DNA from 2 places in the Enterococcus sp. DIV0724b genome. Region 2 is predicted to be linked to the other one. Evidence: a T-box and tRNA genes for the amino acid it is inferred to sense, from the RefSeq annotation. Region 2 holds a T-box; the other holds one or more tRNA genes.
What was found. The T-box of region 2 lies ahead of glyQ (glycine--tRNA ligase subunit alpha). A T-box ahead of a tRNA ligase gene usually reads a tRNA of that ligase, here a tRNA-Gly.
Positions count from the first base shown of each region.

Region 1: it has a tRNA-Gly gene. The T-box ahead of glyQ (glycine--tRNA ligase subunit alpha) is inferred to sense a tRNA for this amino acid. The anticodon was not compared.

Region 1 covers NZ_CP172890.1:3,069,730-3,084,938, forward strand. The annotation lists gene IGJ02_RS14235 (6-phospho-beta-glucosidase) at 1-1,219, opposite strand, end outside; gene IGJ02_RS14240 (beta-glucoside-specific PTS transporter subunit IIABC) at 1,298-3,199, opposite strand; gene licT (BglG family transcription antiterminator LicT) at 3,355-4,194, opposite strand; tRNA gene IGJ02_RS14250 (tRNA-Glu) at 4,449-4,520, opposite strand; tRNA gene IGJ02_RS14255 (tRNA-Ile) at 4,533-4,606, opposite strand; tRNA gene IGJ02_RS14260 (tRNA-Gly) at 4,619-4,689, opposite strand; tRNA gene IGJ02_RS14265 (tRNA-Phe) at 4,707-4,779, opposite strand; tRNA gene IGJ02_RS14270 (tRNA-Asp) at 4,794-4,867, opposite strand; tRNA gene IGJ02_RS14275 (tRNA-Met) at 4,916-4,989, opposite strand; tRNA gene IGJ02_RS14280 (tRNA-Ser) at 5,115-5,204, opposite strand; tRNA gene IGJ02_RS14285 (tRNA-Glu) at 5,223-5,294, opposite strand; tRNA gene IGJ02_RS14290 (tRNA-Ser) at 5,304-5,391, opposite strand; tRNA gene IGJ02_RS14295 (tRNA-Ile) at 5,410-5,483, opposite strand; tRNA gene IGJ02_RS14300 (tRNA-Gly) at 5,488-5,558, opposite strand; tRNA gene IGJ02_RS14305 (tRNA-Asp) at 5,571-5,644, opposite strand; tRNA gene IGJ02_RS14310 (tRNA-Met) at 5,693-5,766, opposite strand; tRNA gene IGJ02_RS14315 (tRNA-Ser) at 5,892-5,981, opposite strand; tRNA gene IGJ02_RS14320 (tRNA-Ile) at 6,007-6,080, opposite strand; tRNA gene IGJ02_RS14325 (tRNA-Met) at 6,099-6,172, opposite strand; tRNA gene IGJ02_RS14330 (tRNA-Ala) at 6,191-6,263, opposite strand; tRNA gene IGJ02_RS14335 (tRNA-Pro) at 6,274-6,347, opposite strand; tRNA gene IGJ02_RS14340 (tRNA-Arg) at 6,358-6,431, opposite strand; tRNA gene IGJ02_RS14345 (tRNA-Leu) at 6,442-6,527, opposite strand; tRNA gene IGJ02_RS14350 (tRNA-Gly) at 6,542-6,613, opposite strand; tRNA gene IGJ02_RS14355 (tRNA-Thr) at 6,622-6,694, opposite strand; tRNA gene IGJ02_RS14360 (tRNA-Leu) at 6,730-6,811, opposite strand; tRNA gene IGJ02_RS14365 (tRNA-Lys) at 6,824-6,896, opposite strand; tRNA gene IGJ02_RS14370 (tRNA-Val) at 6,903-6,975, opposite strand; rRNA gene rrf (5S ribosomal RNA) at 6,990-7,105, opposite strand; rRNA gene IGJ02_RS14380 (23S ribosomal RNA) at 7,203-10,114, opposite strand; rRNA gene IGJ02_RS14385 (16S ribosomal RNA) at 10,402-11,962, opposite strand; gene lysS (lysine--tRNA ligase) at 12,678-14,174, opposite strand; gene dusB (tRNA dihydrouridine synthase DusB) at 14,269-15,209, opposite strand, start outside.
Region 2 covers NZ_CP172890.1:1,606,153-1,621,361, forward strand. The annotation lists gene recO (DNA repair protein RecO) at 1-520, shown strand, start outside; gene IGJ02_RS07435 (AAA family ATPase) at 525-1,241, shown strand; T-box leader at 1,292-1,459, shown strand; gene glyQ (glycine--tRNA ligase subunit alpha) at 1,622-2,530, shown strand; gene glyS (glycine--tRNA ligase subunit beta) at 2,532-4,613, shown strand; gene IGJ02_RS07450 (DUF2177 family protein) at 4,795-5,199, shown strand; gene IGJ02_RS07455 (DegV family protein) at 5,207-7,021, shown strand; gene IGJ02_RS07460 (DUF1295 domain-containing protein) at 7,018-7,791, shown strand; gene IGJ02_RS07465 (hypothetical protein) at 7,805-8,611, shown strand; gene IGJ02_RS07470 (TetR/AcrR family transcriptional regulator) at 8,674-9,246, shown strand; gene yidC (membrane protein insertase YidC) at 9,293-10,222, opposite strand; gene IGJ02_RS07480 (acylphosphatase) at 10,342-10,617, opposite strand; gene IGJ02_RS07485 (TrmH family RNA methyltransferase) at 10,738-11,511, shown strand; gene IGJ02_RS07490 (carbonic anhydrase) at 11,715-12,470, shown strand; gene rpsB (30S ribosomal protein S2) at 12,665-13,453, shown strand; gene tsf (translation elongation factor Ts) at 13,759-14,640, shown strand; gene pyrH (UMP kinase) at 14,776-15,209, shown strand, end outside.

The DNA.
Region 1 (15,209 bases), 1.5 Mb from region 2:
CCGCATCTTTCATTGCTTGAATGTGTGCAGCTAGGTAGTCAATACGATAATCATCGATCACGTTGCCATTTTCGTCTGGTGTATCGACGGCACCTAATCCATTTTCAACGATAAACAATGGTTTTTGGTAACGATCATATAGATCATTCATTGTTGTACGTAATCCTAATGGATCGATTTGCCAGCCCCATTCACTTGCTTCTAAATAGGGATTTTTCACTGAAGCAAAGATATTTCCAGCTGTTTGTTCATTAACCGCTGGGTCTGTTGATTGAACACGTGATGAGTAGTATGAGAATGAAATAAAGTCTACTGTGTGTGCTTTCAATAATTCTAAATCACCGTCTTCAATTGGCAATTCGATACCTTCACGCTCTAATTCTTTAAGAGCATACGCTGGGTATTCGCCACGTGATTGAACGTCGATAAAGAAGAAATTCTCACGATCGGCTTTACGTGCTGCCCAGACATCTTCTGGTTTACATGTATATGCATAGTTTGTACCAGCTGCTAACATACAACCGACTTTGTTTTCTGGGTCGACTTCATGAGCGATTTTCGTTGCGATCGCACTTGCCAATAATTCGTGATGCGCTGCTTGATATTTGACTTGTTCTTTGTTTTCGCCTTCTTCAAAGTAAAGACCCGCGCCCATAAATGGTGCATGTAAGATCATATTGATTTCGTTGAACGTCAACCAATATTTTACCAAGCCTTTATAACGGTTGAAGATCACATTACATAGATTTTCATAAAAACCAACAAGCTCGCGACTACGCCACGCACCATATTTTTCCACTAAGTGCATTGGACAATCAAAGTGAGTGATCGTTACAAGGGGCTCTATATTGTGTTTACGGCATTCTTTGAACAAATCTTCATAGAACTTCAGGCCTTCTTCATTCGGCTCTGTTTCGTCTCCTAGAGGGAAAATACGACTCCAGGCAATTGATAGGCGGTAAGTCTTAAAGCCCATTTCGCCGAATAATGCGATATCTTCTTTATAACGGTGATACATGTCGATCGCATTTTGAGCAGGGTAAAAATGTTCATCATCAAACGCAAACATTTTTTTCTCTCCAGTGATTACTGGGAAACGATCTGGTCCAACTGGGGCTAAGTCCACGTTCGCTAAACCTCGTCCTCCTTCGTTATAACCGCCTTCACATTGATTGGCAGCTGTTGCGCCGCCCCATAAAAAATCTTTTCTAAATGCCATATCAAAATTCCTTTCTTTGAAAAGCTTACAGCAAAGCCTATCCTGCTTCACTGCAAGCTCAATTCTTATCTATTATTTTTAAGTTAATCCAGTAATTAATGTATCATTTGAAGTTACTTCGCGTTCTTGCGTTTCCACGATATCTAGATAGTCACCAGTATTTGTAACAATAACCGGCGTTTCTACACTATAGCCAGCTGCTTTAATCGCTTCTATATCAAATGTAACTAAAACTTGCCCTTTTTTCACTTTGTCACCTTGGGACACTTTTCCTTCAAATCCGTTTCCTTCTAGCTGAACAGTGTCCATACCAATATGGATCAGCAATTCCATACCTTGATCTGATATCAAACCAATCGCATGTAACGTTGGGAATAGTGTCATAACTGTGCCATCAAACGGTGCTCTAACTACGCCTTCTGTCGGTTCAATCAAAACACCTTTACCTAAAGCACCTTGTGCGAAAGCTTGATCACTTGCTTTGCTTAAAGGTAAAACACGTCCTTTAACTGGACTTAAAACGGCTTCTTTTAATGCTTTTTGAGCTTTTTTATTTTCAGTGATTTCTTCTAATACTGTATCATCTTTCCAGAAAAAGAATGTTAATGTAAATCCGATAACGACAGCAATCAAGATTGCGACAAAAGAATGAATCATTCCACTTGCATCGTCACCATTAATAAAGTTTAATACTCCGAAAATTCCCAATCCGCCCATTGTATAAGAGGTTACGCCATTGATCATTAAGTACAATCCACCGACTGCAGCTCCGATCATTGAAAAAATAAACGGTGTTTTTCTTGGTAAAGTAATACCATAAATTGCAGGTTCAGTGACTCCAAAAATCCCAGAAATGATTGCTGGAGGACATAGAGCTTTCATTTTTGCATCTTTTAATTTAAAGAACATTGCCATAACTACTGCTGTTTGAGCAAAACTTGCTGCAAAAGACCCCACTAATACTTGGCTTGCTCCTTCTTGAGTAATTTGCATGATTGCAAGTGGCACAACACTCCAGTGCAAACCGAAAATAACCAATACTTGCCAGAAGAAACCAAGAATAACACCATACAATGCTGGTGAGAAGCCCATTAAAGCTTGGAAGCCAGCGCTTAGTAAGTCTGTTAACATACTAATGATTGGACCAATCACTAAGAAACCTACTGGTAAAGCAATCAATAGTACAAAGAAAGGTACCAAGAATGTTTGAACAACTTCAGGAATAAGTTTCTTGAAGAGTTTTTGAATTTGGGCTGCAAAAGCAACAATGAATATGATCGGTACAACACTACTTGTATAGCCAGCACCAACCCATGGAATACCTAAAAATGTGTCATAAGCAGGTAATCCTAATAGACTATATGGCGCTGGAGCACCTGCACCTGCTGTTGCTTCAAAAGCAGCTTGTAAAGCAGACCCTTGAACTGTTGGGTAACAAAGCGCTGCTCCGATAACAATTCCCACCATTGGGTTTAAATTGAATTTTCTAGCTGCTGTATAGCCTAAAATAACTGGCATGAAATAGAAGATTGCATCGCCAATACCATTTAACATTGTATATGTCCCAGAAGTAGCGGAATATAATTTCAAGAAAACTAGTAAAGCATTTAGACCTTTTACCATACCAGCTGCAGCTAATGCTCCCAAGAACGGTTGGAAACAGCCACTTAAAATATCGATCAAACGATTGAATAAATTCCCACCAGATGATTCCTGTTCTGCATCTGCTGAAATTCCAGCAATACTTACAACATCTTCATACACAGCTGGGACATGATTCCCAATTACTACTTGATATTGTCCACCGCTTTTCATTACAGTAACGACACCATCCATGTTTTTTAAAACATCGTCATTTGCTTTTGATTCGTCTTTCAATTTAAAACGTAAGCGTGTAATACAGTGTGTCAAGCTATTGATATTTTCCTTTCCGCCTACATTGTTAACAATTTTCTCTGCTAAATCATGATATTTTCCCATTTTTTGTTCCTCCAAAGTTTAGTTTTTTTCAATCCATTACTTTTGAAGGTTTAGCCAACTTAATGTCACTATCCAAGGGGTCTTGCTTTGCGGTTCCTACTCTTCTCCCCACCTTTCGTTCCATTACTAATCTATACTTAGATTTGATAATCTTGTTAACCATTTGTCTGTATAACTCTTGCAATGTGAATAATCAGATACATTTTCTCTTCTTTAGAAATAGTATAGTCATAGCCTTCAGTTAAGAATTTAGAAATTTTATTCACACAATTGTAGGCATTACGATACTTTTTTTTAATTACTTCATATAGTTCCCCATCATCTTCATCATGTAATTCTTTATGATTTAATAAACGATAAGCAAAAAATTTTAAATGAGTACTAAAACGATAAAAATAGACCGAGTCTTCATTAAAAGTAATTTTAAAATGATATTTCACAATATTCGTAATTTCTTGCATAATTTTTGTTAGTTCATAAACATTTCCAACTTCTTCATCCATTTCGGCATTGACTATATGTAAAGCAATAAATCCTGCCTCATCTTCTGGTAGTTGCACATCAAACTTCTCTTTAACCATCTCGACAGCCTTATTCCCAATGATGTATTCATCTGAAAAAAAACGCTTAATATCCCATAATAGAAAGTTCTTCACTTCAATTCCTTGTCTCATACGCTCTAAAGCCGTATGAAGGTGATCTGTTAGAGAAATAAAGATTGTATCATTTAGTCGTCTACCCAGTTTGGTCTTAGCATATGTTATAATTTCATCTGATAATTGCATTACTTCTAAGGGTAATTCTTCCAATAACTCTTGGAATTTCAAAGAAGTATCCTGGTTTGCTAATCGAAATACTTGATCAACTTGTTCTTCTGGAATAAAATCACCTATTTTTCTTTTAAAAGCAATACCACGTCCCATCACGATTTGTTCCTGCTCATTTGTATCCAACGTAATCACAACATTATTATTCAAAATTTTTTGAATAACCATTTTTTCGCTCCCTTCTTCACGCTTATCCCCTTTAATTGTAAAAAAGAAAAACCCAACCTTTCCAAAAAAGAAGAATATCTTCCTCATTGGAAAAATTAGGTTTAGCTTGTATTTAAACAATCACTATCCATCTATTTACTTGTTGTGTACAAGCATAGAATACCCTATTATAATAGCATTGTCAACGTTTTCATTAAATTTATTTTAAAAATAATAAAAAAACATTCAGCACATAGCTAAATGTTTTCAAAGCATGACCCGTACGGGAATCGAACCCGTGATACCGCCGTGAAAGGGCGGTGTCTTAACCGCTTGACCAACGGGCCTTTTAAAAATTATGGGCCTAAATGGACTCGAACCATCGACCTCACGCTTATCAGGCGTGCGCTCTAACCAGCTGAGCTATAGGCCCTTAAAGAAAAAAAGCGGGTGACGAGAATCGAACTCGCGACAACAGCTTGGAAGGCTGTGGTTTTACCACTAAACTACACCCGCATGTTTCTTCTTTCAAATGGCGCAAGACAGAATCGAACTGCCGACACACGGAGCTTCAATCCGTTGCTCTACCAACTGAGCTACTGCGCCAAAAACTAATAAAACGGTCTGGACGGGACTCGAACCCGCGACCTCCTGCGTGACAGGCAGGCATTCTAACCAGCTGAACTACCAAACCAAAATAAATGTATTGCATCACTATATTACATATGCTTTTAAAAAGCAATTGCGGGGGCAGGATTTGAACCTACGACCTTCGGGTTATGAGCCCGACGAGCTACCTGACTGCTCCACCCCGCGATAATTATAGTCTATTGACTATAGAAAGGTGATGATTCTTGGTGATCCCTAGTAAGGTTACTTCTCTCACTATGTTCGCCAAGTATTGATAAGCATCAGTGCTAAAACACTGTGGTTATCAACAAAGGAGGATAAGGGATTCGAACCCTTGCACGGTTTTACCCGCCTGACGGTTTTCAAGACCGTTCCCTTCAGCCGGACTTGGGTAATCCTCCGGAATAAATATTAAAACATGACCCGTACGGGAATCGAACCCGTGATACCGCCGTGAAAGGGCGGTGTCTTAACCGCTTGACCAACGGGCCGCTATGAAACGGAGAAGGAGGGATTTGAACCCTCGCGCCGGTTTCCCGACCTACACCCTTAGCAGGGGCGCCTCTTCAGCCACTTGAGTACTTCCCCAAGAAAAATATTTAAAAATGGGCCTAAATGGACTCGAACCATCGACCTCACGCTTATCAGGCGTGCGCTCTAACCAACTGAGCTATAGGCCCATAAAGCGGGTGACGAGAATCGAACTCGCGACAACAGCTTGGAAGGCTGTGGTTTTACCACTAAACTACACCCGCAATACTTTAAAACGGTCTGGACGGGACTCGAACCCGCGACCTCCTGCGTGACAGGCAGGCATTCTAACCAGCTGAACTACCAAACCAAAATAAATGTATTGCATCACTATATTACATATGCTTTTAAAAAGCAATTGCGGGGGCAGGATTTGAACCTACGACCTTCGGGTTATGAGCCCGACGAGCTACCTGACTGCTCCACCCCGCGATAATTATAGTCTATTGACTATAGAAAGGTGATGATTCTTGGTGATCCCTAGTAAGGTTACTTCTCTCACTATGTTCGCCAAGTATTGATAAGCATCAGTGCTAAAACACTGTGGTTATCAACAAAGGAGGATAAGGGATTCGAACCCTTGCACGGTTTTACCCGCCTGACGGTTTTCAAGACCGTTCCCTTCAGCCGGACTTGGGTAATCCTCCGGAATAAAATAAATTGTCACTACAATGGACCTTGTAGGACTCGAACCTACGACCGGACGGTTATGAGCCGTCTGCTCTAACCAACTGAGCTAAAGGTCCTTGGCTCTTAAAAAGTAATCGCGGCGAAGGGGATCGAACCCCCGACCTCCCGGGTATGAACCGGACGCTCTAGCCAGCTGAGCTACACCGCGAAAATAATAAAGTACTAATGGAGCCTAGCGGGATCGAACCGCTGACCTCCTGCGTGCAAAGCAGGCGCTCTCCCATCTGAGCTAAGGCCCCACAAAATAAATCGGGAAGACAGGATTCGAACCTGCGACCCCTTGGTCCCAAACCAAGTGCTCTACCAAGCTGAGCTACTTCCCGTATTTACAAATGCACCCAAAGGGAGTCGAACCCCTAACCTCTTGATTCGTAGTCAAGCACTCTATCCAGTTGAGCTATGGGTGCTACATTTCTATGCCGAGGACCGGAATCGAACCGGTACGGTGATCACTCACCGCAGGATTTTAAGTCCTGTGCGTCTGCCAGTTCCGCCACCCCGGCGAAAGAACAAGCTAAGCGGAAAACGGGGTTCGAACCCGCGACCCCCACCTTGGCAAGGTGGTGCTCTACCACTGAGCTATTTCCGCAGTCTGGATGCCGGCTAAAGGATTTGAACCCTCGACCCTCTGATTACAAATCAGATGCTCTACCAACTGAGCTAAGCCGGCGTTATAATCGCCTAGTAATAAAACGAGACTAAAAATGCGGGTGAAGGGACTTGAACCCCCACGCCGTAAGGCGCTAGATCCTAAATCTAGTGCGTCTGCCAATTCCGCCACACCCGCAAAATATTCCTATGAGCCGTGCAGGGCTCGAACCTGCGACCCTCTGATTAAAAGTCAGATGCTCTACCAACTGAGCTAACGGCTCAAAAAATGGAGGTTGACGGGATCGAACCGCCGACCCCCTGCTTGTAAGGCAGGTGCTCTCCCAGCTGAGCTAAACCTCCAAGACAACACTTTAGCGTGGCGACGTCCTACTCTCACAAAGGGAAACCCTTCACTACAATCGGCGCTAAGAAGCTTAACTTCTGTGTTCGGCATGGGAACAGGTGTATCCTTCTCGCTATCGCCACCACACTGGGTGTTGTTGCTATTCAATTGAGTGATTATTCACTCAAAACTGGATTGAAGTAATGTAATCAAACAGTCCGAAAAACTTTTTTATTTCGTTTCTTTGGTTAAGTCCTCGACCGATTAGTATTGGTCCGCTCCGTACATCACTGCACTTCCACTTCCAACCTATCTACCTGATCATCTCTCAGGGGTCTTACTTTCTTAAAGAAATGGGAAATCTCATCTTGAGGTGGGCTTCACACTTAGATGCTTTCAGCGTTTATCCCTTCCCTACATAGCTACCCAGCAATGCCCTTGGCAGAACAACTGGTACACCAGCGGTAAGTCCATCCCGGTCCTCTCGTACTAAGGACAGCTCCTCTCAAATTTCCAACGCCCGCGACGGATAGGGACCGAACTGTCTCACGACGTTCTGAACCCAGCTCGCGTGCCGCTTTAATGGGCGAACAGCCCAACCCTTGGGACCGACTACAGCCCCAGGATGCGACGAGCCGACATCGAGGTGCCAAACCTCCCCGTCGATGTGGACTCTTGGGGGAGATAAGCCTGTTATCCCCAGGGTAGCTTTTATCCGTTGAGCGATGGCCCTTCCATGCGGAACCACCGGATCACTAAGCCCGACTTTCGTCCCTGCTCGACTTGTAAGTCTCGCAGTCAAGCTCCCTTCTGCCTTTACACTCTGCGAATGATTTCCAACCATTCTGAGGGAACCTTTGGGCGCCTCCGTTACTCTTTAGGAGGCGACCGCCCCAGTCAAACTGCCCACCTGACACTGTCTCCCACCACGATAAGTGGTGCGGGTTAGAGGGTTCATAACACAAGGGTAGTATCCCACCAGCGCCTCCACCGAAACTAGCGTTCCGGGTTCATCGGCTCCTACCTATCCTGTACATGTGGTACAAACACTCAATATCAAGCTACAGTAAAGCTCCATGGGGTCTTTCCGTCCTGTCGCGGGTAACCTGCATCTTCACAGGTACTAAAATTTCACCGAGTCTCTCGTTGAGACAGTGCCCAAATCGTTACGCCTTTCGTGCGGGTCGGAACTTACCCGACAAGGAATTTCGCTACCTTAGGACCGTTATAGTTACGGCCGCCGTTTACTGGGGCTTCAATTCTGAGCTTCGCCGAAGCTAACCCATCCTCTTAACCTTCCAGCACCGGGCAGGCGTCAGCCCCTATACTTCATCTTTCGATTTTGCAGAGACCTGTGTTTTTGATAAACAGTCGCTTGGGCCTATTCACTGCGGCTGACCGAAGTCAGCACCCCTTCTCCCGAAGTTACGGGGTCATTTTGCCGAGTTCCTTAACGAGAGTTCGCTCGCTCACCTTAGGATACTCTCCTCGACTACCTGTGTCGGTTTACGGTACGGGCAGTTGTTTTCTCACTAGAAGCTTTTCTTGACAGTGTGACATCAGGAACTTCGGTACTATTATTTCCCTCCCCATCACAGCTTGTCCGTATAGAGTAAAGCATTTGACTCTACTCAAGACTTACTGCTTGGACATGCACTTCCAGTCGCATGCATTCCTTAGCCTCCTGCGTCCCTCCATTGCTCAAACAAAAACAACTGGTACAGGAATATCAACCTGTTGTCCATCGCCTACGCCTATCGGCCTCGGCTTAGGTCCCGACTAACCCTGGGCGGACGAGCCTTCCCCAGGAAACCTTAGTCATACGGTGGACGGGATTCTCACCCGTCTTTCGCTACTCATACCGGCATTCTCACTTCTAAGCGCTCCAGCCGTCCTCACGATCGACCTTCAACGCCCTTAGAACGCTCTCCTACCATTACACCAGAGGTGTAATCCACAGCTTCGGTAATATGTTTAGCCCCGGTACATTTTCGGCGCAGGGTCACTCGACTAGTGAGCTATTACGCACTCTTTAAATGGTGGCTGCTTCTGAGCCAACATCCTAGTTGTCTGTGCAACCCCACATCCTTTTCCACTTAACATATATTTTGGGACCTTAGCTGGTGGTCTGGGCTGTTTCCCTTTCGACTACGGATCTTATCACTCGCAGTCTGACTCCCGGATATAAATGAATGGCATTCGGAGTTTATCTGAATTCGGTAACCCGAGATGGGCCCCTAGTCCAAACAGTGCTCTACCTCCATCATTCTTAATTCCGAGGCTAGCCCTAAAGCTATTTCGGAGAGAACCAGCTATCTCCAAGTTCGTTTGGAATTTCTCCGCTACCCACAGCTCATCCCCGCACTTTTCAACGTACGTGGGTTCGGTCCTCCAGTGCGTTTTACCACACCTTCAACCTGGCCATGGGTAGATCACATGGTTTCGGGTCTACGACTACATACTCATTCGCCCTATTCAGACTCGCTTTCGCTGCGGCTCCGGCTCTTCACCTTAACCTCGCATGCAATCGTAACTCGCCGGTTCATTCTACAAAAGGCACGCCATTACCCATTAACGGGCTTTGACTTGTTGTAGGCACACGGTTTCAGGATCTATTTCACTCCCCTTCCGGGGTGCTTTTCACCTTTCCCTCACGGTACTGGTTCACTATCGGTCATTAGGGAGTATTTAGCCTTGCGGGATGGTCCCCGCGGATTCCGACGGAATTTCTCGTGTTCCGCCGTACTCAGGATCCTCCTAGGTGTTGCCAACATTTCGTCTACGGGGCTATTACCCACTTTGGCGAACCTTTCCAGGTTCTTCGACTATCTTGACAGACTACCACAACGGAGTCCTACAACCCCAACAAGCAAGCTTGTTGGTTTGGGCTCTTCCCGTTTCGCTCGCCGCTACTCAGGGAATCGAATTTTCTTTCTCTTCCTGCAGGTACTTAGATGTTTCAGTTCTCTGCGTCTACCTCTAACCAGCTATGTATTCACTGGAAAGTAACATCCTATAAAAGATGCTGGGTTTCCCCATTCGGAAATCTCTGGATCATAGCTCACTTACAGCTCCCCAAAGCATATCGGTGTTAGTCCCGTCCTTCATCGGCTCCTAATGCCAAGGCATCCACCGTGCGCCCTTATTCACTTAACCTTACGATCTTACGATCGGTTTTGTTTGGTTCGTTTCTCTAGCGATAGAGGCGTGACCAATAAAATAAGCTTCGAACTATTTTAATTAAAAAACTCATTCAACGCGGTGTTCTCGGTTTGTTTTGATTACTTTTTTACTTCAATATCCAGTTTTCAATGAACAATTCGTTTGAGAGAATCATATAAATAAGAAAGAGAATCAGATGATTACTTTTCAATTATAAGAGTAAACCTCTCAAAACTGAACAAAGTGTCGACGAATGTGTAAGTTTCCGTAATATTCCTTAGAAAGGAGGTGATCCAGCCGCACCTTCCGATACGGCTACCTTGTTACGACTTCACCCCAATCATCTATCCCACCTTAGGCGGCTGGCTCCACAAGGGTTACCTCACCGACTTCGGGTGTTACAAACTTTCGTGGTGTGACGGGCGGTGTGTACAAGGCCCGGGAACGTATTCACCGCGGCGTGCTGATCCGCGATTACTAGCGATTCCGGCTTCATGTAGGCGAGTTGCAGCCTACAATCCGAACTGAGAGAAGCTTTAAGAGATTTGCATGACCTCGCGGCCTAGCGACTCGTTGTACTTCCCATTGTAGCACGTGTGTAGCCCAGGTCATAAGGGGCATGATGATTTGACGTCATCCCCACCTTCCTCCGGTTTGTCACCGGCAGTCTCGCTAGAGTGCCCAACTGAATGATGGCAACTAACAATAAGGGTTGCGCTCGTTGCGGGACTTAACCCAACATCTCACGACACGAGCTGACGACAACCATGCACCACCTGTCACTTTGTCCCCGAAGGGAAAGCTCTATCTCTAGAGTGGTCAAAGGATGTCAAGACCTGGTAAGGTTCTTCGCGTTGCTTCGAATTAAACCACATGCTCCACCGCTTGTGCGGGCCCCCGTCAATTCCTTTGAGTTTCAACCTTGCGGTCGTACTCCCCAGGCGGAGTGCTTAATGCGTTAGCTGCAGCACTGAAGGGCGGAAACCCTCCAACACTTAGCACTCATCGTTTACGGCGTGGACTACCAGGGTATCTAATCCTGTTTGCTCCCCACGCTTTCGAGCCTCAGCGTCAGTTACAGACCAGAGAGTCGCCTTCGCCACTGGTGTTCCTCCATATATCTACGCATTTCACCGCTACACATGGAATTCCACTCTCCTCTTCTGCACTCAAGTCTCCCAGTTTCCAATGACCCTCCCCGGTTGAGCCGGGGGCTTTCACATCAGACTTAAGAAACCGCCTGCGCTCGCTTTACGCCCAATAAATCCGGACAACGCTTGCCACCTACGTATTACCGCGGCTGCTGGCACGTAGTTAGCCGTGGCTTTCTGGTTAGATACCGTCAAGGTAAGAGCAGTTACTCTCCTACTTGTTCTTCTCTAACAACAGAGTTTTACGATCCGAAAACCTTCTTCACTCACGCGGCGTTGCTCGGTCAGACTTTCGTCCATTGCCGAAGATTCCCTACTGCTGCCTCCCGTAGGAGTCTGGGCCGTGTCTCAGTCCCAGTGTGGCCGATCACCCTCTCAGGTCGGCTATGCATCATGGCCTTGGTGAGCCGTTACCTCACCAACTAGCTAATGCACCGCGGGTCCATCCATCAGTGACACCCGAAAGCGTCTTTCAAATCAACACCATGCGGTGTCGACTATTATGCGGTATTAGCACCTGTTTCCAAGTGTTATCCCCCTCTGATGGGTAGGTTACCCACGTGTTACTCACCCGTCCGCCACTCCTCTTTTCAAATGAGTGCAAGCACTCGGTAGAAAAGAAGCGTTCGACTTGCATGTATTAGGCACGCCGCCAGCGTTCGTCCTGAGCCAGGATCAAACTCTCATAATAAAAGTTGAACACAATCCGAAGATTGTTAAGCTCATTTGTTTGCTAGCATATTGCTTCGCTTTGTTAAAAATTTTTGTTTGTTTTTACCGTTGTAAAAACAACCTACACATTTGGTTCGTCTTACTTTGTTCAGTTTTCAAAGGTCTACTGTGTTACCTCGCAGCAACTTTTATATCATATCAAATCTCCGATTCGATGTCAACACTTTTTTAAAAAAGTTTCAAAGTTTTTTTCTGCTTGATGTTATCGAATGTTTCGTGACAACTTCATTAGTTTATCAGGTTACTCGTTGTTTGTCAACAACTTTCTCGCTGATTTTTCAAGTTTTTTCAAACTTGAATTGTTATTCTATTTTAGTTGATTGTCACTCATTTCTGCGACAACTTCACTAGTTTATCAGGTCATTCGTCGTTTGTCAACAACTTTCTCGCTGATTCCCAAAGTTTTTTTCAAACTTGGTTTGTTATGTTATGTGATCGTTTGGCGTGTTACATCAGTGCCTTGCGACAAGATATAATATACCAAGTTTACGGGCTCAGGTCAACTAAAATTTGCACTTTTTTTAAACTTTTTTTCGTTACCGATTGTTTTATTACTTTTGTTCTTCATTGTTCGTTTTTTCCTCTTTAATCTGTATATTCCCATGAGTTTTTATGTCATTTTTCAAAAAAATAAAAAGAGTAGATTATCAACAAATAATCTACTCTTTCACTTTTTATCTCATTGTTGGGAATAATAGGACATCGCGAATTGATTGAGCATCTGTTAAAAGCATAACTAAGCGATCGATTCCGATTCCTAAACCACCAGTTGGCGGCAATCCATATTCTAAAGCTTCAATAAAATCTTCATCTACACCATGAGCTTCATCATTTCCTTGTTCACGCTCTTTTTCTTGATCTTCAAATCGTTCACGTTGATCAATTGGGTCATTTAACTCAGTAAATGCGTTAGCAAATTCTTTTCCTACTATAAATAGTTCAAAACGATCTGTAAAGCGATCATCTTCTGGATTTTTCTTCGCTAAAGGAGATACTTCTACTGGATGTCCATAGACAAATGTTGGTTGTTGCAGTGTTTCTTCGACAAACGTTTCAAAGAACTCATTTAAAATATGCCCAACTGCCATATTATTATTGATTTCCACATTATGTTCTTTCGCTAAAGCCCGTGCCTCTTCGACAGTCATTTCTTGCCAGAAGTCCACACCAGTCTGTTCTTTAATTGCATCAACCATATGCACACGTTTAAATTCAGATCCTAGGTCAACTTCGTTACCATCATATGTGATAGTCGTTGTTCCCAAGACTTTTTCAGCGGCGTTACGGATAATTCCTTCAGTCAAGTCCATTACATCTTTATAATCTGTATATGCGGTATACGCTTCTAACATAGTAAATTCAGGGTTATGCGTTGTATCGATTCCTTCATTACGGAATACTCGACCGATTTCATAGACTTTCTCCATGCCGCCGACAATCAATCTTTTCAAATGTAGCTCTAAAGCGATTCGTAAATATAAATCCATATCCAATGCATTATGATGCGTGATAAATGGACGTGCTGCAGCACCACCAGCGTCATTGTGCAAGACAGGTGTTTCTACTTCTACATAGCCATTACTATCAAGATAACGACGAATTTCACTAATGATTTGACTGCGTTTCATAAAACGATCAAAACTATCTTTGTTACTAATCAAGTCTAAATAGCGTTGACGGTAACGTTGTTCAATATTTGTTAAGCCATGGTATTTATCTGGTAATGGGCGCAATGCTTTAGTTAATAGTACGATTGTTTTCGCTTTAACAGTCACTTCACCTGTATCTGTTTTCATGATTTGTCCAGTTACGCCAAAAAAATCGCCTAGATCAGCATGTTTAAATAGTTCGTATGCTTCATCACCGACTTGATCTTTTCGCACATAAATTTGAAGTTGTCCTTCACGGTCTTGTAAATGGGCAAATCCAGCTTTACCTTTGCCGCGTTTTGTCATCATACGACCAGCAACGCTTGCAGATAAATCCATTTCATTTAACTCTTCTTTTGAGTGTTGGTCAAATTGTTCATGTAATTCTTTAGAATTATGTGTTCGGTCAAAACGCTTCCCGAAAGGATCGATCCCTTCTTCACGTAAGTTTTCCATTTTTTCACGACGCACAAGCATTTGATCGTTTAGATCTTCTGGGTGCGCTTGTTGTTCATCTGCCACTGTATTTCCTCCATTCTGAAATCACATACCCCTATAATGCCACATTGAAACAAAAAAAAGCAAGCCGAATTTCTGTTTCAGCCTGCTTTTTTTATTAGATTGTTTCGATTTTTTCTTTTTCTGCGTGTTTTTCTGCCTTTTCTTCAAATGCATTCATCAAATCCACCATGGCTTGTTGGGTCTCTGCTTGATTGATTGCCACTTTTACCTTAGCAGCACGTGGAATTCCTTTTAGGTAGTATGAAGCATGTTGACGAAATTCTCTAGTCGCGATTTTTTCGCCTTTTAAATCGACTAAACGTTGTAGATGGATTTTAGCTGTTTCGATTTTTTCGTGCGGGGTTGGTTCAGGTATCAGTTCCCCTGTTTCCAGATACTGTTTGGTACGTTGAATCATCCAAGGATTTCCCAAAGCAGCTCTGCCAATCATGACACCATCTGCCCCTACATAGTCCAACATACGTTTGGCATCTTCTGGTGTACGAACATCGCCATTTCCCATGAAAGGAATCGTTAGATGTTGTTTCACTTCTTTTAAAACATCCCAGTTCGCTTGACCCTCATACATTTGAACTCTCGTACGACCATGCATTGCGATAGCAGATGCCCCTGCTTTTTCAGCTGCCAATGCATTTTCAACTGCGAATAAGTGGTCTTCATCCCAGCCAGTTCTCATTTTAACAGTGACTGGCAAATCTATGGCAGAAGAAACAGCATCTACCATTTCATATACTTTATTCGGATCTAACAGCCATTTCGCTCCTGCTTCGGCTTTGATCACTTTGTTTACAGGACACCCCATATTGATATCGATAATTGCAGCTTCGGTGTTTTCTTCTACAAATTTTGCAGCTTCAACTAAATTTTCTTTATCTCCACCGAAAATCTGCACGCTCAGCGGATATTCTCGCTCATCTATATAAAGCATGTCCAACGTTTTTTTATTTCTTTGCTGGATTCCTTTATCACTGATCATTTCACAGACAACAAGACCTGCACCAAACTCTTTCACTGTCACACGAAAAGCAGCGTTAC
Region 2 (15,209 bases):
GAATGCATATGCAACTTATATTTTGAATTTAGTTGATGCAGCCATTGAAGATCGGACGTACGATCCTAATCTGTATCACTTTGTACAACAAGCTTTGAAATTATTGAATGAAAATAAGGACGCTGAAATTATTACTAATATATTTGAAATTCAATTACTAAGTCGATTCGGTATCACTCCAGAGTGGAAGCATTGTAGTGTTTGTCAAGAAACTCGTGGAAAATTTGATTATTCATCAAAATATAGTGGCGTTTTATGTGAACGTCATTGGCATCTTGATGATCATCGATATCATGCAGATCCTAGAGCAATTCATTTTATTCGACTTTTCTCAACAGTTTCTTATGATAAAGTCCAGGATATCAATGTTAAATCAGAGACAAAAACAGCTATTAGAAAAACTATTGACGAACTGTACGACGAATATGTTGGAATTAATTTAAAGAGTAAGAAGTTTATCGATCAAATGAAAAGTTGGGAAGACACATTGAAGTTGCCTAAGCGGGAAAAAAAGGATTAAGAGGATGACAAAACTGTATCTTAAAGGATTGAAATACGATAAAGTAACAACTTTAACCCGATTTCCGTTCAATTTACCAATTCTAAATGATTTGAATCAACTTATTTTCGATAAGCCAGTTACATTTTTGATAGGGGAAAATGGTTCTGGGAAATCAACGATAATAGAGACCATAGCTGGCTTAATGGATTTGAATCTTGAAGGTGGTTCAAAAAATAATTGTTTTGTTTCTTACGAAGAGCAATCTTTGCTAGTAGAAGCAAGCCGACCAATAAAGTATCCAAATTATCCAAAAGACAGTTATTTTTATCGAGCAGAATCCTATTATAATTTAATGACGGATATTGAAATGATCGACCAAGGTGAAGGTGTTTTCCAGCGCGAACTTCATACCTATTCAAGAGGAGAATCTTTTTATGAGTTAGTCTCAAGCCGCTTTTTTGGACAAGGTTTTTATCTATTAGATGAGCCAGAGACTGGATTATCTCTCAGTACACAATTACAATTGATGGTTTTGATGCAAGAGTTAATCAAAGCTGATTCACAGTTTGTTATTGCTACTCATTCGCCAGTGTTATTATTTTTCCCAAATGCTAGAATCTATGAATTCACTGATGGAAAAATCGTCAAACGCGCACTAGAAGAAACGAAAATATATCAAGAATGGTTAATGATTTTTGAAAGAAAAGAGCATTTTTTTCAAAATCTGTTTGAATCTTAAAAAATAATTTGACATCTCAGTGATCAAAGATTATCATAAAGAGTAATTAAATATATACGTTGAAAAAGAAGAGTAAGAAGAACTGCTGTTATAGCGAGTCTGGGAAAGTGTGAGCCAGATACAAGCAACTTTTGAAGGGCGCTTTTGAGTATACTAAAACGAAGCTGCCGATAGTTACTATCGGAAGTAGGGTGGAACCGCGATTATTCGTCCCTATGTCTCTAAGAGGCATAGGGACTTTTTTGTTTTTTTTGCTTAAGATTTTTATAAAAAATTATTGTGTAATAGGTAACGCACAGTGATGAAAATTGAGCGTTACTCGATTGTTTTTTATTGTATCAGAAAAAAACGGATTATACATTTAAATTAGGAGGATCACAATGGAAAAGAAACTTACTGTACAAGAAATGATTTTAACCTTGCAAAAATTTTGGTCATCAAAGGGTTGTATGCTAATGCAAGCTTATGATACGGAAAAAGGAGCAGGGACAATGAGTCCTTATACATTTTTGCGAGCAATCGGACCTGAACCTTGGAATGCGGCTTATGTAGAACCTTCAAGAAGACCAGCAGATGGTCGTTATGGGGAAAATCCAAACCGTCTGTATCAACATCATCAATTTCAAGTAGTTATGAAACCATCACCAGAGAATATTCAAGAATTATATTTAGAAAGTTTAGAGTTGTTAGGAATCGATCCGTTGGCGCATGACATTCGTTTTGTTGAAGATAATTGGGAAAATCCTTCTATGGGATGCGCGGGATTAGGTTGGGAAGTCTGGCTTGATGGCATGGAAATCACTCAATTTACGTATTTCCAGCAGGTGGGCGGATTAGCTTGTCATCCTGTAACCTCTGAAATCACCTACGGACTTGAACGACTTGCTTCATACATTCAAGAAGTAGAAAGTGTATATGATTTAGAATGGACTGAAGGCGTAAAATACGGTGAAATCTTCAATCAACCAGAATATGAACATTCTAAGTATTCATTTGAAATCAGTGATCAAGAGATGCTTTTAGAAAACTTTGATAAATTTGAAAAAGAAGCAAAACGCTGTATTGATGAAAGTCTTGTACATCCAGCTTATGACTATATTTTAAAATGCAGCCATACATTTAACTTGTTGGATGCTCGTGGTGCAGTATCTGTAACAGAGCGTGCTGGATATTTAGCTCGCATTAGAAACCTAGCAAAAGCTGTAGCGAAAATATTCGTTGCAGAACGTGAAAAATTAGGATTTCCACTTTTAAACAAAGACAATCAAACTAGTAAGGAGGCTAAATAACATGGCAAAAGACCTATTACTTGAAATCGGCTTGGAAGAAATGCCAGCGCATATTGTCAGCCCAAGTCGTTTACAATTAGAAAATAAAATAGTGAAGTTTTTAGATGAAAACAAATTAACTTATGAAACAGTCCAAAGCTTTTCGACGCCTCGCCGATTAGCCATACGTGTGACAGGATTGCCAGAACAACAAGAAGATACGCAAGAAGAGATTAAAGGACCTGCTAAAAAAATTGCTCAAGATGCCGAAGGAAATTGGAGCAAAGCTGCAGAAGGATTTGTTAGAGGTCAAGGTTTAACTACAGAGGCAATCACTTTTAAAGAATTGAACGGTGTAGAATATGTTTATGTAACGAAACATAATCAAGGACAAAAAACGATTGATGTGCTAGCAGGATTGAAAGATGTTATTACAAGTTTAACTTTTCCAGTGACAATGCACTGGGCAAATTATGATTTTGAGTATATCCGTCCAATTCATTGGATCGTAGCTTTACTAGATGATGAAGTGATTCCGTTCTCTGTTCTAGATGTAACCACTGGGAACCGCTCTCGCGGACATCGTTTCTTAGGTGACGATGTGACGTTTGATCATTCAAAAGAGTACGAAGAAAAACTGAAAGCACAGTTTGTGATCGTTGATCCTAATGAAAGAAAAAAAATGATCGTTGATCAAGCGAACCAATTAGCTGAAAAAAACAGCTGGAAGCTGGATCTAGATGAGAATTTGCTGGAAGAAGTTAATAATTTAGTTGAATACCCAACAGCTTTTGTGGGTGCTTTTGATGAAAAATACCTTTCTGTTCCAGATGAAGTATTAGTTACGTCAATGAAAGAGCATCAACGCTATTTTGATGTTCGTAATGATCAAGGATTATTATTACCTCACTTTATTTCTGTTAGAAATGGGGATAATGTTCATATTGAAAATGTAATCAAGGGAAATGAAAAAGTGTTGATTGCTCGTTTAGAAGATGCTGAATTCTTTTATAATGAAGATAAAAAGTTGTCAATTGAGGAATGTGTCAATAAATTAAAAAATGTCACTTTCCATGAAAAAATTGGAACTATCTACGAAAAAATGCAACGCGTGGCTGTTATTGGACAAATCATTGGTAAAGAAGTCGGTCTATCAGAAGCAGAATTGGCTGATTTAAAACGTGCTTCTGAAATTTACAAATTTGACTTAGTGACAAATATGGTCGGTGAATTCCCAGAATTACAAGGAATCATGGGAGAAAAATACGCATTGCTTCAGGGAGAAAAACCAGCAGTAGCTCAGGCAATCCGTGAGCATTATTTACCAACATCGAGTGAAGGAGAACTTCCTGTTTCTGCAATGGGTGCTGTTTTAGCAATTGCTGATAAACTTGATAGTGTATTTTCATTCTTTGCGGTAGGGATGATCCCTAGCGGCTCTAATGATCCCTATGCGTTACGCCGTCAAACATATGGAGTAATTCGTATTGTTGAAAATAAAGGGTGGCAGTTCCCCTTAGTTCAACTTCAGATGGAAATCGATGCAGCTGTTAATGCGGATAGTCAAAAATTTGGCATCCAATTGACAACAGGTCAAGAAGAAGTCATTGAGTTTGTGAAAGCGCGCCTACGCCAATTATTGATGACAAAAGATGTACGTCATGATGTGATTGATGCTGTAATCTCATCTGAACAAAAGGACTTAGCCAAACTGTTTTCATCTGCAGCAATCCTGAAAAAACATTTACTGGATAATGATTTCAAACCTTCAATGGAAGCATTGACACGAGTGATTAACTTAGCTAAAAAAGGTCGCGAGCTATTAAAACAAGATAGTCAGGTTGATGCGACTTTATTTGAAAATAATGCAGAAAAAGCATTACACAAAGCAGTAAATGAAATTGAAGAGAAGTTTGATGAAAATACTATGTCAGAAAATTATCAAGCATTAGTCAATTTACGACCATTGATCGAACAATATTTTGAAGAAACAATGGTTATGGTAGAAGATGAAAAAGTTAAAGCAAACCGTTTGCAAGAACTTAACCGTATTGCTAAAATGTCTTTATCATTGGCTAGTTTAGATTTATTGATCGTAAAATAAGATATGAAAAAAGATGAGGAGGCTTGAACAAAACGGACTCCTCTTTTTTCCGTAAACTATTGGAATTGAAGAGTTAGAAAAATTTCCCAAGCAAAATTTTTTCATAAAACAATAGAGCGTGGTACGATAAACTTATCGATTGATAAGGTGATCGTGCTATTTTTTATTAGGAGGAATTAAAATGAATCAGTTTATAAAATTATTTAGTAGTGCAGCGGTTATATTTCTAGTTCTAGATTTTATCTGGCTACTATTAATTGCTAAAAAAATCTATCAAGATCAGTTAGGTAGTTTGTTAGGCCCCACTAAAATAATTCCAGCAGTTGTTTTTTATGTATTATATCTTATTGGTATTCTATTTTTTGTTATTTATCCAGCAATTGAAAAAGATAGTTTGATCTACGCTATTTCAGCAGGTGCTTTTCTAGGAGTGCTATGCTATGGAACATATGATTTAACAAATCTAGCTACAATTAAAGATTGGCCTTCGTTGGTTACAATGATAGATTTAGTCTGGGGAGGATTTGTTACTGCAATGACTTGTGGTGTTACTGTCTTTATAGCTCAGCATTTCAATTGGAGGTGAGTAGCGTATGACAAGTCAGTCGATTGATTATCAAGAGTTGCTATTTGCATTTCGACAAGGAGCTATTCAATTGATAAACGAGAAACAAGAGCTGAATCAAATTAATGTTTTTCCTGTGTCGGATGGAGATACGGGAAGTAATTTAGCCTCGTTGATGGAGACGATACTTGAAGAGACAAATGATGAATCAACTTCTGTCATCGAAGTCTTTGAGAATATAGCAGAAGCTTCTTTGTTAGGAGCAAGAGGAAATTCTGGGATTATTTTTGCACAATATTTTAATGGTATTTATAATAATCTATTGCTTCAGGAGGAAAAAAGCTCTGTTAAGAGTTTTGTAACAAGTGTAAAGTTAGCGATCAGTGAAGCATATCAGGCTATTGAAAACCCAGTAGAAGGAACGATCATCACGGTTATTAGATCTTGGGCAGAAGCTCTTAATAAAGGGGATCAGATCCATAGTTTGGAAAATCTTTTACCGCAAGCGCTTATTGAGACAAAGCAAGCATTAGATAATACAACTAGACAGTTAAAGATACTGCAAAAAAACCAAGTAGTCGATGCAGGAGCGAAAGGCTTCTATTTATTCATAGAAGGTTTTACTAAAGCTTTTATAAATAAACAAGCTGTGGACAAACCAAGGGAGCGTTTAAATGAGTCTGTAAAAATCGAAATTTCTGAAACTTTGCATAGAAACTCTTCAGAACCAAAATATAGATATTGTACTGAAATATTAATAGATCAGGTAACGCAGACAAAAGAAGCTATCCAGACAAAATTAAGCGCATATGGTGATTCTTTAATTGTCTCTATAAATCGTGGAAAAGCGAGAATCCATATTCATTCTAATCAGCCAGATCAAGTCTTGGATTATTTAAACACGGTAGGTCAACCAATTCAACAAAAGGTTGATGATATGTTGTTGCAATATCGAGTAAATACGCAAAAAAGAACGCCAATTGCCTTAGTGACAGACTCGATCGCTGATTTACCTGCTGACTATGTATTAGATAATCAGATTCATGTATTGCCTATGAATATATTGATTGGCAATACTAGCTATATTGATAAAATAACAATTCAAAGCAATCAGTTTTTTGAGTTGAATAAAAAACAGAGCGAACGAGCTACTAGCTCACAACCGACATTAAAAACGGTTAAAAATCTTTTTTCGTTTTTAGAAACTAAATATGAAGCAATTTTAGTTATTACGGTTGCTGGAAAACTTAGTGGGACTTTCTATACCGTGAAAGAAGCTGCAAAGCATATAAGCTCTCCTAATACTAGGATTGAAGTTATTGACTCCAAGCAAAACTCTGCAGCGCAAGGATTGCTCGTAATGTGTGCTAATGAATGGATTCAATCAGGAATTGGATTTACTGAATTAGTTGAACGAACAAGGCGTAAAAGGAGTCAGCTTAAAATCTTGGTTAGCGTAGATGATTTAAATCCTATGATTGACTCTGGCAGGATACCTCAATTTGCTGGGAAAATTGCTAAGAAGGTTAATTTGAAACCGATTGTTAGTTTAAACGAGGCAGGTGAAGGGACTTTGAGTGCTTTTACTTTTAGCTTGGAAGGAAATGAAAAGAAAATTATCAAGCAACTTAAAAAAATGCATAAGAGCAGCACAATAAAGCGTTATGCTGTCATTCATGCCAATTCGGAAAAAAGAGCGTTGGTATGGAAAAATGAATTAATAAAACACCTTGGATTTCAACCAAGTTATATTATGGATATTTCAACTGTTATTGCAATGAGTGCTGGTCAAGGAAGTGTAGCTGTGGCTGTTGAATTAGGAGAAGGGGCGGATTTAATATGACTATTTTAATTGTTAGTAGTGTAATATTTTTATACTTTACTGTGTTATTCTTTTTAGCGCAATATCTTCACAATAATTCTATTGTTGATTTAGCTTGGGGAATTGGATTTGTACTGGTGGCAGTTACAGGGTATCTCGTTATGCCTGAAAAAACAAAGGTCAGTACAATAATTCTTTTATTAGTAACAATTTGGGGACTTCGATTGTTTTTCCATTTAGCTAAACGAAATATCGGGAAACCGGAAGATTATCGTTATGTGAACATGAGAAAACGTTGGGGCAACCGATTTGCAAGATTAAAAGCTTACTTAAACGTCTTTATTTTACAAGGTGTTCTTTTGTTAGTTGTTTCAATGCCGATTCTTTTTGTGATGACAAGTTCTACCAATGCTTTTTATTGGTGGAATGGAGTAGGAGTTTTAATTTGGTTAATTGGATTTGGCTATGAAACGATTGGCGATCATCAACTGACAAAATTTAAAAGTGAAAGCGCCAATCATGGAAAGCTGTTAACAACTGGTTTATGGTCAACGACAAGACACCCAAACTATTTTGGTGAAGCACTTAGTTGGTGGGGGATATTTCTTGTAAGTTTGAATGACACACGAAATATTTGGGGTATTATTGGTCCAATAACAATTACCTTGTTGCTTTTATTTGTATCAGGTGTCCCTTTGCTTGAGAAGAAATACAGAGAGCGACCAGATTTTATTGTTTACGCAAAGAAAACACCAAAATTTACCCCTTTTATTGGGAAAAAAGGATTATAAAGGAGAGATTAAGATGGATAAAAATCAATCTATTTGGTCAAAGTGGGTCGTTACAATTATCTATATTGTAATGATTGGCACGAATGCGGCAGCTGTTTTGTTGCCGCTAAACGGAATGACAACGCAAGAAGTTTCTGATACTTATCCCAACTTATTTGCCCCAGCTGGTTTGACGTTTGCAATTTGGTCAGTAATTTATTTGCTATTGGCTGGTTTTGTTGTTTATCAATGGCTTAAACCAGGAAAAGATTCTGTTTTAATTAATCAGCAAATTAGTAAAAAGTTAAGAATGACTTTTATCATTTCTTCAATATTGAATAGCATTTGGTTAGTAGCATGGCAGTATCTTTATATTGATTTATCAGTTGTGATCATGCTAGCTTTGCTGTCTGTACTGATTTATATCAATCGTATTTTAGCGAACACACCATTGACCAAAAAAGAGTATATCTTTATAAGGTTACCTTTCAGCATTTATTTTGGCTGGATCACAATTGCGACAATTGCCAACATAACAGCATTTTTAGTTGATAAAAATATTGCTTTTCTTCAAAATAATCAAGTTTTATGGACGATTGTCATATTAGTTATTGGAGTAATGATTATTAGTTTAACGATCATTCGTAACCATGATAGTGCATATGGTTTAGCAACGGTATGGGCATATTATGGTATTTTGAACAAGCATCAAGCACAAGATGGTTGGAATAACGCTTATCCTAGCATCGTCATGACAGTGATGATATGCTTAGTCATTCTCGTAATTGTTTGTCTATACGAAGTAGTTTTACTATCTAAAAGAAAAAAGAATGTTATCTAGTATATGTTTCTTTGTCTGCATCTGTTAAAATAGTAACGAAATCAACTATAGGTGGCTAAGTAATGGATAAAGAAATGAAAAATACAAGGGCTAAGATCATTCAAGTGGCGACAAGATTATTCATGGATAATGGGTATCAAAGTACTTCAACAAGACAAATCGCGCAGCTGGCTGAGGTGACCCAACCTAATTTATATCACCATTTTAAGAATAAAGAAGAAGTATATGTTGGTGTTATTGAAAGTTTGTTAAGTGATGTAAACGAAGAACTAGTTAAAATTGTTGAAGATGAAACGCTTGAAACGATCAGTAAGTTACAAAAATTTGCTGAGTGTCTGAAAACAAAACATCCGTTTGATTTTGATTTGATGATGCTTGATTTCAGAACCAAGTTGACCAAAGAGACACAATTGAAATTATTTTCACTGTGGAATCAGTCATATAAAGCACCATTACTAAAGATCTTCGAAGAAAGTGATTTTTCTTTGCGTACGGGGGTGACAGCTGAGATTGCAACTACACACTTTCTCAACACGTTATCTCCATATATAAAAACGGAGCAAAGAAGTACGGCTATTAGCATTACTCAAGTTGTCGATTTTTTTGCCTTCGGGATTTTAGCGAATAAAAATTAAAAAAGAACCAATGCAACTATCACAGTGCATTGGTTCTTTTTAGTCGTTAATTTCTGTTTTGTTTCCCAGCATTTCTACCTTTGTTAGAAGCATTTTTTGTAATGGATGCTTTTTGTGTAGTCTTCTCTGCTGTAGGTGTTACATCTTTACGTGGCGTAATAACTTGTTTTGGTGGATTTTGTTTTAATTCTTCTGCTACTTGGGCTTTGATTCTTGGTTTTAAGAATTGATTTGTGATCAATGTTTGGATGCTACTAAAGATCCCGCCGACTACCCAATAGAGTGTTACACCAGCTGGAGAGCTGATTGACATGAATACGATCATCAAAGGTGATACGATCAACATTGATTTCATTGTTTTCTTTTGTTCTTCCGGAATCCCAATAGTAGAAAGATAACCTTGAAGTAAATAAGCCACACCAGCTAACACAACAAATATGATGCTGGGTTGTCCGAGGTTGACACCGAAAAACGATGCATCGCCGATTCCTTTTGTATAACGAGCAGCAAAGAATAAGGCAGAGAAAATTGGCATTTGGATCAATAACGGTAAACAGCCGATACCGCCCATCATGCTCATATTATTTTCCTTGTAGACTTGTTGCATTTCAGCTTGGGCTTGCATTTGTTCTTCACGCGTTGTAGCTTCTTTGACTTTTGCTTGAGCGGCGTCAATTTGAGGCTTGATAGCTTGCATTTTTTCTGTTTGAATCATGCTTTTTTTCGATTGATTCAAGCCCAATGGCATGATGATCAGTCGAACAATGATCGTGATAAAAATGATTGCCCAGCCATAATTCCAATCGAAATTATCAACAAGGTATGTAATGGCACTGCTCATTGGTTTTACTAATAAATTATAGATGATACCTTCGCCAGTAGGTTGACCATCTGATCCTGTTTTTACACATCCAGATAAAAATAGGACTAGGGTGAATAGGCCAGAACTCAGCAGCCACTTATTTAATTTTCTCATTCTATTCTTTCCTTTTCTAAAAAATTTGCACAATGTTAACTATACTTGAAAAAGCGTTTTTTTTCAATGAAAATTAGAAGAATCCGACTCAAGACTGAGTAAGATTCTTCCTATATAAATTAATTTGTAACTTTGAAGCTAGTATATTCTTCTATAAGAGGATCTTCTTGAATATCGACATACGTCACTCGCCCAGCTGGACTGGGAGAATCTTTGATTTTTTGGATAAATTGCTGGATTACTTGATCGTCTCCTACAGATTCAATTGAGACTGAACCGTCATCTTCATTTCTGACAGTGCCATGTACCCCTAGTTCATCAGCAACCATTTTAGTCATATAACGAAAGCCAACACCTTGAACTCTACCTTGTACATTCATACGCACTTTTCTCATCGTTATTCCACCTCACTTTTAATTAAATTAATGATAGCGATTTTTACATCATCTGGCAAGTAAAGTAGTGATTGTTTGATTAGAAAAAATCATGGTATAATAATCAAGCGAGGTGTAAAAATGAAAGAAATTTTATCAACAAAAAACACAACAATCAAAGAATTTAAAAAATTACATAAAAAAAAGTATCGAGAGGAAAATCAGCAGTATATGATCGAAGGGTTTCATTTAATCGAAGAAGCTGCTAGGGCTGGGGCTAAAATTGAGTGGATTCTTTTTAACCAACGTGGAAAGACAGAATGGTCTGACTGGTTGGAGACACAACCTGAGAATTTGTTTATCTATGTTTCAGAAGAGGTCCTTGAATCATTGTCAGAATTACCAACGCCGCAAGGGATGATTGCGATCGTTAAAATGCCAGACGATAAGAAAAAAATAGATTTATCAGGTGGCTGGTTGCTTTTAGATAATGTGCAAGATCCAGGAAATGTAGGGACGATGATCCGAACTGCTGATGCTGCGGGACTTTCTGGTGTGATCCTAGGTGAGGGGAGCTCAGATATTTATAGTACGAAGGTATTGCGGGCTATGCAAGGAAGTAATTACCATTTACCTGTCATACGAAAACCATTAGCAGAAGTTATTGACAGATTTAAAGAGGCGAAGGTGCCAGTTTATGGAACGGAGTTAAATCCAGAGGCTGTTGCTTATCAGCAAATAACGAAGAGCGAACAGTATGCGTTGATTATGGGGAATGAAGGACAAGGTGTTGCTGCTAAATTTTTAGAGAAGACTGACAAGAATATATATATTCCGATCAAAGGAGCAGCTGAATCTTTAAATGTAGCAATTGCAGCGGGAATTTTAATGTACCATTTACAAAATAATGACTGAATAAAAAAGGAAGACTGAGACAATGCTTGAATCTGTACGCATGTGTTTCAGTTTTTTTGCGATTGTATTTAAAATTATATACTATACCACTCCGATATACGATATAATGATTGAGCTTGCAACGGCATTGATACGGACAATATCTACTTTTGTATCTTAACATAAGCTTTAGCAAGACAGAGTTGAAAGAAGGTTACGACAATATGAATAAGAAGTTACTTATACCAGTGGTGTTTTCATCATTATTATTTGTAACAGCTTGCACACAACAAGCTAGAACTAGTGAAAGCTCTATACATAGCAAAGAGAGTACTCACCAAAAAGAAGCAGGTCATTTTCAATACGACACACAAGAAAGTTGGCAACAAATATCTGGAAAGATGCAATCACCAATTGATATCGCTCTTTCTTCAGTTGAAAAAATGAATGATGGCGGTACTATTAAGTTAGACTATAGTTCCAAAATCACTAATGCTGAAAACAACGGGCATAGTATTCAAGTAACAGATTCGGGTACCGCGACAATCAATCAAAGAATCTTTTCATTGACACAATTTCATTTCCATGCTGAAAGCGAACATACGATAGACGGAAAACACTATCCGCTAGAAGCACATTTCGTGAATCAAGCACAAGATGGAAGGATGGCTGTTATTGCTGTATTTTTTGAAGAGGGCAGTGAGAATAAAGGATTTCAAGAAGTGCTTGATGATGTGTCCGATGGCAAAAAAACAGCGATTTTAGACATTCAATCAATGTTTCCTGAAAATAGAAGTTATTATCATTATTTAGGTTCATTAACAACGCCCCCGTTAACTGAAAATGTTGAGTGGTATATTTTTAAAGAACCTGTACAAGCATCAAAAGACCAAATAAAAAAATTTCAAAGGTTTTATGAACATAATAATAGAAATACTCAATCATTGAATGATCGGGTTATTCTTGAGCACGATGAATAATCAAATAAAAATAACAAAAAAAGTATTTAATTATGTTGAAATCATTTAGATAGTATTGTATAATAGACAACGGTGCTAAAACACTAAATCCACATCCGGATTCGATTTATAAGGCGGTGCTACTTTTAGTAGTTCCTTATGAAAATGAGAACTGGAGAGGGAACAAATAAAAACCAAATTGGAGGAAACAACCCATGGCAGTAATTTCTATGAAACAATTACTAGAAGCCGGCGTACATTTTGGACACCAAACTCGTCGCTGGAACCCAAAAATGAAGAAATACATCTTCACAGAAAGAAACGGAATCTACATCATTGACTTGCAAAAAACAGTTAAATTAGTAGATGCTGCTTACGATTACATGAAAAATGTTGCTGAAGATGGCGGCGTTGCATTATTCGTAGGAACTAAAAAACAAGCACAAGAAGCGATCAAAGACGAAGCAATTCGTTCAGGTCAATACTTTGTAAATCACCGTTGGTTAGGTGGAACTTTAACTAACTGGGATACTATCCAAAAACGTATCAAACGTTTGAAAGATATCAATAAAATGGAAGAAGATGGTACTTTCGAAGTTCTTCCTAAAAAAGAAGTTGTTGGTTTAAACAAACAACGTGAACGTCTTGAAAAATTCTTAGGTGGTATCGCTGATATGCCTAGAATTCCAGATGTAATGTACATTGTTGATCCTCGTAAAGAACGTATTGCTGTTCAAGAAGCACAAAAATTGAACATCCCAATCGTAGCGATGGTTGATACGAACTGTGATCCAGATGAAATCGACGTAGTGATTCCATCAAATGATGATGCAATTCGTGCGGTTAAATTAATCACTGCTAAAATGGCTGATGCTTTCATCGAAGGAAACCAAGGTGAAGATCAAGCTGTAGAAGAAATCTTTGTTGAAGCAGCACCAGAAGCGGCAACTTCAATCGAAGAAATCGTTGATGTTGTTGAAGGCACAAACGATTCAGCAGAATAATATGAAATAACGGAGCTGTCTCGAAGGCTAGGCGAAAAAAGCCTGATTCTCCTTTGAGATAGCTTTTTTAAAACGAATTTTACAATTAAACTATCTGTGATTAAAAGCATCACATTCATATTTCTCTATTTTTCAATAGAGTCTAATCGAGCTCATTCAGCTTTTAAAATTATATAGCTATGTAGGGTAACCTTTCGGAAAAAAGATAAAAATGGAGTGAGACAAAAAGTGTCTCAATCAATTTTTCCTTTTCAGTCAAGGTTAAACGAGCCTGCTACGCTTTCAAAACTTAGGAGGAACAAAAAATGGCAGATATTTCAGCAAAATTAGTTAAAGAACTACGCGACATGACAGGTGTCGGTATGATGGACGCAAAAAGAGCGTTAGTAGAAGTAGAAGGTAACATGGAAGCAGCTGTTGATTACTTACGTGAAAAAGGTATGGCTAAAGCAGCTAAGAAAAATGACCGTGTTGCAGCTGAAGGTTTAGCAAACGTTGCTTCAAACGGGAACTTTGCAGCAATCGTTGAGGTAAACTCTGAAACTGACTTCGTTTCTAAAAACGAAATGTTCCAAGATTTAGTTAAAAAAATCGCTACTGAAATTGCGACAAACAAACCAGCTAACATGGAAGAAGCTTTAGCTCTTAAAACAGATAAAGGAACTTTGGAAACTGAATTGATTGAAGCAACAACTGTTATCGGTGAAAAGATCAGCTTCCGTCGTTTCGAATTAGTAGAAAAAGACGATAACGCTGCATTCGGTGCTTATTTACACATGGGTGGACGTATTGCTGTATTAACTGTACTTGAAGGTACAACTGACGAAGAAGTTGCTAAAGACGTTGCGATGCATGTAGCAGCAATTAATCCTCGTTATGTAAATGAGTCACAAATTCCTCAAGAAGAATTAGAGCACGAGAAAGCTATTCTTTCTGAACAAGCATTAAACGAAGGCAAACCAGCAAATATCGTTGAAAAAATGGTTGTTGGACGTCTAAATAAATTTAAAGCTGAAATTTCATTAGTGGATCAACCATTCGTTAAAGATCCAGATATGACAGTTGAAAAATACGTGTCTTCTAAAGGCGCAACAGTTAAATCATTCATCCGCTTTGAAGTTGGCGAAGGAATCGAAAAACGTGAAGACAACTTCGCAGACGAAGTAATGAGCCAAATTAAAAAATAAATCTGTTGCTTATGTAACAGTTGGGAACGCATTGAGATGCGCTCCCTTTTTTTAAGCAAATCAAAAGAAATACACTGGCAGAATGTTCAGAGTATGTTAAAATGTTCTTAGACAAATGGTGGAGGGAAATTAAAAATGGTAAAACCTAAATATCAACGTGTTGTATTAAAGTTAAGTGGCGAAGCTTTGGCCGGAGAAGAAGGGTTTGGAATTAAACCTCCAACAATCAAAGAGATTGTAGAAGAAATAAAAGAAGTTCATGAATTAGGGATTGAAATGGCAATTGTTGTTGGCGGCGGAAACATCTGGCGTGGACAAATCGGTGCTCAAATGGGGATGGAACGTGCCCAAGCTGATTATATGGGAATGCTAGCAACAGTGATGAACGCTTTAGCTTTACAAGATACATTAGAAAATTTGGGAGTTCCAACACGCGTCCAAACATCTATCGAGATGCGTCAAATCGCAGAACCATATATTCGCCGTCGTGCAGAGCGACATTTGGAAAAAGGTCGTATTGTTATTTTTGCCGGCGGAACAGGAAATCCGTATTTCTCAACTGATACAAC